DNA from 2 places in the Methylobacterium sp. TK26 genome. Region 2 is predicted to be linked to the other one. Evidence: riboswitches for the same ligand, from Rfam matches in the RefSeq annotation. Region 2 holds a riboswitch; the other holds the start of a gene.
What was found. Region 2 has a riboswitch for thiamine pyrophosphate ahead of thiO (glycine oxidase ThiO). Riboswitches for the same ligand answer to the same signal wherever they lie in the genome.

Region 1 (4,203 bases), 1.7 Mb from region 2:
TCGGCCGTCTGAGGTGCCGGCGCGGCGGTGGCCGCCAGGGCGTCGATGCCCTGCGGCCCCTGCGAGACGGATGGGATGCTACGTATTTCCATGACAGGCTCCTACGATCCTGTGATGGAGGGATTGCATCATCGCGCCGTTAAGCAGCGCTTAATATGGGCATGCCTTCGCAGTCTTCGACAACGCCTTTGTAAGACGGGCTCAATATCCGGTAAAGGCAGCACCTCAATTTCACGCCATCTCACGCGATTGCAGTGCGCGAATGCTGACAAACCTGTCAGCGTCCTCGGCGATCCGGCGCGCCCGCCGGGTGACGGGCGCGCCGGAAGCTGTCACTCCGCCGCGTCGACGTAGAGCTTGCCGCCCTCGGCGAGGAATTCGCGCGACTTCTCGCGCATCCCGGCTTCGGCCTCGGCCTGCGACATGGCGGGGGCCTGGCCGATCACCTGGCCGGCCTCTTCCATCGCCAGCACCTCGGCGCGCAGATCCTGCGTGATCTTCATCGAGCAGAACTTCGGGCCGCACATCGAGCAGAAATGGGCGACCTTGTGGGCGTCCTTCGGCAGGGTCTCGTCGTGGTAGGTGCGCGCCGTATCCGGGTCGAGGCTGAGGTTGAACTGGTCCTCCCAGCGGAAGTCGAACCGGGCGCGGCTCAGGGCGTCGTCGCGCAGTTGCGCGGCCGGGTGGCCCTTGGCGAGGTCGGCGGCGTGGGCGGCGATCTTGTAGGTGATCACGCCGACCTTCACGTCGTCGCGGTCCGGCAGGCCAAGATGCTCCTTCGGCGTGACGTAGCAGAGCATCGCCGTGCCGAACCAGCCGATCATCGCCGCGCCGATGCCGGAGGTGATGTGGTCGTAGCCCGGCGCGATGTCCGTGGTCAGCGGGCCGAGGGTGTAGAAGGGCGCCTCGCCGCACTCGCGAAGCTGCTTCTCCATGTTCACCTTGATCTTGTGCATCGGCACATGGCCGGGGCCCTCGATCATCACCTGACAGCCCTTGTCCCAGGCGATCTTGGTGAGTTCGCCCAGCGTCTCCAGCTCAGCGAACTGCGCGGCGTCGTTCGCGTCGGCGATGGAGCCGGGCCGCAGGCCGTCACCCAGCGAGAACGACACGTCGTAGGCCCGCATGATGTCGCAGATCTCGTCGAACCGCTCGTAGAGGAACGATTCGCGATGCCCGGCGAGGCACCAGCGCGCCATGATCGAGCCGCCGCGCGAGACGATGCCGGTGACGCGCCGCGCCGTTAGCGGCACGTGGGCGAGGCGCACGCCCGCATGGATGGTGAAGTAATCGACGCCCTGCTCGGCCTGCTCGATGAGCGTGTCCTTGAAGACCTCCCAATCGAGCTTAAGCGGATCACCGCCCACCTTCTCCAGCGCCTGATAGATCGGCACCGTCCCGATCGGCACGGGCGAGTTGCGGATGATCCACGAGCGGATGTTGTGGATGTTGCGGCCGGTCGAGAGGTCCATGACCGTGTCCGCGCCCCAGCGGATCGACCAGACCAGCTTCTCGACCTCTTCGGCGGCCGACGAGGTGACCGCCGAGTTGCCGATGTTGGCATTGATCTTCACGAGGAAGTTGCGGCCGATCGCCATCGGCTCGACTTCGGTGTGGTTGATGTTGGCGGGGATGATCGCCCGGCCGCGGGCGATCTCGTCGCGCACGAATTCGGGGGTGATGAAGGCCGGCACCGCCGCGCCGAAATTCTCGCCATCCGCCAGGGCCGCCTCGGCCCGCTCCAGCATCTGCTCGCGGCAGAGGTTCTCGCGGTGGGCGACGTAGATCATCTCCTCGGTGACGATCCCGGCGCGGGCGAACTCGTACTGCGTCACCATCTGGCCGGGGGCGGCCTTGCGGAGCACCCGTTCGGCGGGGCAGGGGGCGACGAGCTTGTCGGCCGAGGCGAAGCCGTTGTCCTCCGGCTTGACGGCGCGGGGCTCGGCCGTGGCGTAACCGCGCGCGGCGATCCACGGGGCGCGGATCTGCGGCAGGCCCGCCGACAGGTCGATGCGGGCGTCGGTCTCGGTGTAGGGCCCCGACGGGTCGTAGACCCGCACCGGCTCTTCCTTCGGGTCGGTCAGCACGATCTCACGGAACGGGACGCGGATGTCCTCCCGGCCGCCGACGGTCGCGTAGACCTTGCGCGAGCCGGAGACCGGTCCCGTAGTCACGGTCTCGGGGCTTCCCTTCACATCCTTGGGCAGCACGGGTGCGTTCATTTGGCCTCTCCTGGCGCTGGAGCGGTCCAATTGCGTGACGACGATAGGGGTAAGGTGCGGCATCCCGAGGCCGCAGGTTCCCGTCCCTCCGCCGGTACGAACCGGATCAGGTTCAAGGGTCAGGGCGCTACGCCCAATCTCAGCCCGGTCTGGGCTCCCCTCGGAACGGTTCGAAACTCCGTGGTTTGCCGGATGTTGTCAATGCCGGCAGGCGAAACGCCCTAACACTCGGCTTTACTCTCCGATCTGCCGTCCCGATCCACCGAACTCGCCGGGAGACGAGGCTTGGGAAGACGCGAGCGCCTGTGGCGCGATGATGATCCGACGACCCACGGCCCCCAGGCGGCGGCGCCGGTCATCTGCCCGCTTTGCGAGAGGCCGATCCCACGCGGTGCGAAATCGAGCCTGCATCATCTCACGCCCAAGCTGAAGGGCGGCACCCACCGTGGCACGGTGCGTCTGCATCAGGTCTGCCATTCGGCGATCCATGCCCGCTACAGCGAGGCCGAGATCGCCCGGCGCCTCGCCGATGTCGAGGCCCTGCGGGCCGATCCAGAACTCGCCCGGTTCGTGGCCTGGGTGCGGACCAAGCCCGACGATTTCTACGCCCCGACGCGCATGACGCGGGACCGGCGGGCGGGAAAGCGCAAGGATTGAAGGGGCTTCACCCGGAGAAGGCGATGCCCGCCCGCTTGCCGCGCTGCCACGCGACGCTCGCCTCGCGCGATGCGGCCTCCGGGGCGAGGCGCACGCGCAACCGCTCCGGCAAATCCACGGCTTGCTCGATCTCGATCAGGGCGCCGGTCTCGGTGACGTCCCAGACGAGACAGCCGATCTCCCCCTCGCCGGTTTCCACGAACCCGAAGGTGAAGGCGTTGCGGCGATAGGCGCCGCGCCGGTCCTCGGACATGCCGTCTGCCTCTCCGCCCCGAACCGCCGACGCCGGCTCATTCATCGTCCGGCTCGCTGCGGTAGCGGCGGCGCTCCCGCGTATCGTCATAATCGTCGCGGCGCGGGCGATACTCGTCGCGGTCGACGTCGCGGCGCGGGCGGTACTCGTCGCGAAAGCGGTCGTCGTCCCGCGAGCGATACGCGTCCCGGTCGTCCCGGCGGGGGCGATCCCGGTAGCCGCCGCCCTCGTTGCCGGTGAGGCGCGGGGCATACCAGCAGGCCTTGCGCTGGTTGGGCGCCGGATCGCCGAAGCTCTGGACGTTGCACGCCACCGTGCCGCCCTGCGGGAAGGGACGGCCGTTGGTCTTGCCCGGCACCCCGAAATAGACGTTCGTCGGGTAAGGCATCCGGCAGACGCCGCCTTCCTCCGCACAGGCGATGGTGTTGACCGTATCGAGGCGGACCTGGGACCATGCCGGAAGGCTTCCGAGGCCGAGCCCGGCCGCCGCAACGAGAATGGCTACCCGCACGATAGTGCTCTCCCTGAAACGGGCGGCACCATACGGAGGGTCCTGCGCCGAAACCAGGGGCGGCGGGCCGGAACATTGGTCTGGCGAGCGCATCGCGGGCCGGGATACCGGGGCGTGCCGGTTATCTTAACGGCCCCTTAAACCGCCGCATTTACAGCGTCTCAGAACGCGTCCGCAGGGCCGCCGCGACGTCATGTCAACGTCCGGTTGCGCGGCCTCGCGCGCGGGCGAGCAGCTTCGTGACGGGTGTCGATGGCGCAGAAGCGTGGCAGAGCCGAGCCGAATTTCGATGTCCCGGAAGGGCGGATCGGCCAGCGCGGCGACCTCGACCTGCGCCTCTCCCGCGAGGATCGGGCCGGCGGCGGCGAGGCAGGGAGCAAGGAACGCGTGAGCAGGCAACCGGCGAAGCGGTCCTCCCCGTCCCGTGGCTCCTCCGGGGGCCGGGGCTCGTCGGGCAGGGGGCGCAGCGCGAAGCGCCGCCGCTCGTGGCTCGGCCGCATCGTCTATGGCGGCGTGGTGCTCGGCCTGTGGGCCGTGATCGGCCTCGCCGGGCTCATCGC
Region 2 (4,203 bases):
ACGATCAACAAGATCGTCCGCACCTCGCGCCAGATGCTCCACGAGATCGGCCGCGAGCCGACCCCGGAGGAGCTGGCCGAAAAGCTGGCGATGCCCCTCGAGAAGGTCCGCAAGGTCCTGAAGATCGCCAAGGAGCCGATCTCCCTCGAAACGCCCATCGGCGACGAGGAAGACAGCCATCTCGGCGACTTCATCGAGGACAAGAACGTCGTCCTGCCGATCGACGCGGCGATCCAGTCGAACCTGCGTGAGACCACGACGCGCGTGCTCGCGTCGCTGACCCCGCGCGAGGAACGCGTGCTGCGCATGCGCTTCGGCATCGGCATGAACACCGACCACACCCTCGAAGAGGTCGGCCAGCAATTCTCCGTGACCCGCGAGCGCATTCGCCAGATCGAAGCGAAGGCGCTGCGCAAGCTCAAGCATCCGAGCCGCAGCCGGAAGCTCAGGAGCTTCCTCGACAACTGAGTCGGCGGCCCGTGCCGCCGGCTCACGGCAAAGCCTTGCTTTGCCGTGACGGAATCCCACCTTGGCGCCATGCTCGAACGACGTCCGCCCCTGCCCGGAACACCGACGGCCGATGCGGACGGCTCCGAGACCAGCGACGTCCCGTTCGGCGCGCTGGAGCCCTCGGTCGGCATCCGCGACTGGCTGCTCGGTGAGGGGGCCCGCATCGACAAGGCCGAGCACATGCTCGAAGGCCTCGCCGAGCGGCTGATCGACATCGGCGTTCCGGTGGACCGGGCCTCCACCGCCATCGACACGCTGCACTCGGAATATGCCGGCGTCGGCCGGGTCTGGACGCGCAACGGCGGCGTCACGGTGCGGCTCTTCCCGCACGGCAGCCGCTCGCAGGAAGCCTATCTCCGCAGCCCCTTCGCCGAGGTCCACCAGACCGGCCGGTGGCTGATCCTCGACCTCTCCGAGACGCCGGACGACGCCTACGCCATCGTTCCGGACCTGAAGGCGGAAGGGTTCACGCACTACGTCGTCGCGCCGCTGTTCTTCACGAACGGCACGCAGAACGGCATCACCTTCGCCACCAAGTGCCCAACGGGGTTCGAGCGCGAGCACATCGCGATCCTGCGCTTCATCATGCCCGCGCTCGCGGCGGTGATGGAGATGCGGGTGCTGAACAAGCAGCTCGACCACGTGCTGCGGGTCTATGTCGGCGACGAGCCGCACCGGGCGATCCTGTCGGGCGACATCCGGCGCGGTCAGGTCACGCGCATCCGCTCCGCGATCCTGTTCGCCGACATGCGCGACTACACGCGCATCTCCGCCGACATGACGCCGGAGGAGGCGGTGGCCCTCCTCAACGTGTTCTTCGATTGCCTCGTCCCGCCCATCGAGGGCGAGGGCGGGGAGGTGCTGAAGTACCTCGGCGACGGACTGCTGGCGATCTTTCGCGAGAGCGGAGACGACCTCGGCGGCGCGGCCAAGGGCGCCTTGACGGCGGCGCAGCACATCCTGGCGGCCATCGACGAAGCGAACGCCCTGCATCAGTTCCCGGTGCCGATCCAGGCGGGCATCGCCCTGCACCACGGGGAGGCGGCCTACGGCAATGTCGGCTCCGGCTCGCGCCTCGACTTCACAGTGATCGGCCGCGACGTGAACCTCGCGAGCCGGCTCGCCAAGCTCAACCGGGGCCTCGGCGAGGAGCTTCTGATGTCGAAGCCGTTCGTGGACTTCCTGTGGGGCGATCCGGTGCCGGTGGGCGTCCACACGCTCCATGGCTTCGAGGAGCCGATGGCGGTGTTCAAGCCGAAGTTCCTGCGGCCGCGCAAACGGGATTGACCCCGGCGGCGCGAGGGCCCACATCTGCCTCTGTTCCAGGGAGATCCCCGGCAAGGGGCTGAGAAACCGATGGCATGCCCTTAACCGGGCCTGCGGCGCGGAAATCCTTCGAACCTGATCCGGTTCACACCGGCGTAGGGATTGGACCGCGGCCGTCGTCCTGACAGGCCATCGCTTTTCACGAAGCATCCGGCCCCATCCCTCCGCCCGATAAGCGGAGTGTCGCCATGGGGCTTCCGAGGCCCGTTTCACCCATCGGACAGCGCCTGGATCCGGGGCTCGACGCCCGGACGACGGGTCTGCCCGCGCGCGCGGATGTCGCCGTCATCGGCGGCGGGCTGATCGGCCTCGCCAGCGCGTGGCGCCTTGCGTCCCGGGGGCTCTCCGTCACGGTGATCGAGCGGGGAAGCGTCGGCTCCGGCGCGAGCCTCGCCGCCACGGGCATGCTGGCGCCGGCCGCCGAGCATGAGCCCGGCTCCGACCCGCTCCTGCCCCTCGCCATGGACTCGCTCGCCCGCTGGCCCGGCTTCCGCGACGAACTCGAGGCCGCCTCCGGCCTCTCCATCGACTACCGGCCGGACGGCACGCTGGTGCTCGCCGTCGGCCGCGACGAGGTGGAGCGCCTGCGCTTCCGCTACGATCTGCAGCGCCGCTCCGGCCTCGACGCGACGTGGCTGAACGGCACCGAGATCCGCCGGCTTGAGCCCGTGCTGCGCCCCTCGGTGACGGCGGGCGTGCAATGCCCCCTCGACCATCAGGTCGATCCGCGCCTCGTCATGGCGGCACTGGTGCGCGCCTGCGAGGCGGCGGGCGTGACGATCATCGAGCGCATGGCCGTCACCGGCCTCGACTGGTCGGGCGGCCGCGTAACCGGCGTGCTGACCGAAGCCGGGCGCCTTTCCGCCGAGATGATCGTGCTCGCGGCCGGCGCCTGGAGCGGGGAGGGCGGGCTCCTGCCCGACAGCCTCGCCCTGCCGGTGCGCCCCCTGAAGGGGCAGGCCCTGGCCCTGCGGACCACGCGCCAGACCGGCACGCTGTCGCGCATGGTCTGGACCGAGCAGGTCCACATGGCCCCGAAGAGCGACGGGCACCTCATCGTCGGCGCGACGGTGGAGGATTGCGGGTTTCGCGAGGGCGTGACGGCGGGCGGGCTCTACGCCCTGCTCGAAGGCGCGCGGCGGGTGCTGCCGGGCATCGAGGAGATGGCGGTCGAGGCCGTGTGGAGCGGCTATCGCCCGACCTCCGACGACGACGCGCCGATCATCGATGCCATCGCACCGGGGCTGGTCGTCGCCACCGGCCACCATCGCAACGGCTATCTGCTGGCGCCCGTCACCGCCGATGCGGTGGCCGACCTCGTGGCCACGGGCGACATGCCGGCCGTGGCCCGTGCCTTCACCCTGGCGCGCTTCGCGCGACCGGAGCCGAGGAGGGCCGCACGGTGAAGCTCTTCGTCAACGGCGAGCCCCGCGAGAGCGAAGCCGCCACCGTCGAGGCCCTGTTCACCGCCGAGGCGGAAGAAGCCGGGATCGAGGGGCCGCAGGGCATCGCCATCGCCCTCAACGGCCGCGTCCTGCGCCGGAAGGACTGGGCGGACACCACCATCACGCCGGGCGACCGCATCGAGATCGTCCGCGCCATGCAGGGAGGCTAGAGCATGGACAGCATCGTCACGCCGCTGCGCCCCGAAGAGGACGACGCCCTGGTCATCGCCGGGGTGCGCCTGGGCTCGCGCCTGTTCCTCGGCACCGCCGGCTACCCGACCCAGGCGATCATGCGCGACGCGGTCGAGGCGTCCGACGCCGAGGTCGTCACCGCCTCGATCCGCCGGGTCTCCCTGCGCGGACACGGCTCGGACACGGTGAGCCTGCTCAAGGGCCGCCGCTTCCTGCCCAACACCGCCGGCTGCGAGACCGCCCGCGACGCCATCATGACGGCAGAACTCGCCCGCGAAGCGCTCGACACCACCTGGATCAAGGTCGAGGTGATCGGCGACCGCGAGACCCTGTACCCCGACGTCGCCGAACTGATCGAGGCCTGCCGCCACCTCGTGGACGAGGGCTTCACCGTCCTGCCCTATTGCAACGACGATCCCATTGTCTGCCGCCGGCTGGAAGACATCGGCTGCGCCGCCGTGATGCCGATGGGCTCGCTGATCGGCTCCGGCATGGGCGTCGCCAACCCGGCCAACATCGAGTTGATCTGCCGCCGGGCGGGCGTGCCGGTGATCGTCGATGCGGGGATCGGCACGGCGTCCGATGCCGTGATCGCCATGGAACTCGGTGCCGCCGCCTGCCTCGTGAACACCGCCGTCGCCAAGGCCGACGATCCCGTGCGGATGGCCCGCGCCATGGCCCGCGCCGTCGACGCGGGGCGCGACGCCTACCTCGCCGGGCGCATCCCGCG

Region 1: it holds a riboswitch for thiamine pyrophosphate, as region 2 does, so the genes downstream of both, thiC (phosphomethylpyrimidine synthase ThiC) here and thiO (glycine oxidase ThiO) in region 2, are expected to answer to the same signal.

The regions. Positions count from the first base shown of each region.
Region 1 is NZ_CM143965.1:312,177-316,379, forward strand. Features, by position in the region: gene ACXJ1Y_RS01515 (flagellar protein FlaG) at 1-92, opposite strand, end outside; gene thiC (phosphomethylpyrimidine synthase ThiC) at 333-2,222, opposite strand; TPP riboswitch at 2,289-2,393, opposite strand; gene ACXJ1Y_RS01525 (HNH endonuclease family protein) at 2,508-2,879, shown strand; gene ACXJ1Y_RS01530 (PilZ domain-containing protein) at 2,887-3,132, opposite strand; gene ACXJ1Y_RS01535 (hypothetical protein) at 3,170-3,643, opposite strand; gene ACXJ1Y_RS01540 (transglycosylase domain-containing protein) at 3,896-4,203, shown strand, end outside.
Region 2 is NZ_CM143965.1:2,003,773-2,007,975, reverse strand. Features, by position in the region: gene rpoD (RNA polymerase sigma factor RpoD) at 1-468, shown strand, start outside; gene ACXJ1Y_RS09685 (adenylate/guanylate cyclase domain-containing protein) at 538-1,797, shown strand; TPP riboswitch at 1,826-1,956, shown strand; gene thiO (glycine oxidase ThiO) at 2,025-3,242, shown strand; gene thiS (sulfur carrier protein ThiS) at 3,239-3,451, shown strand; gene ACXJ1Y_RS09670 (thiazole synthase) at 3,455-4,203, shown strand, end outside.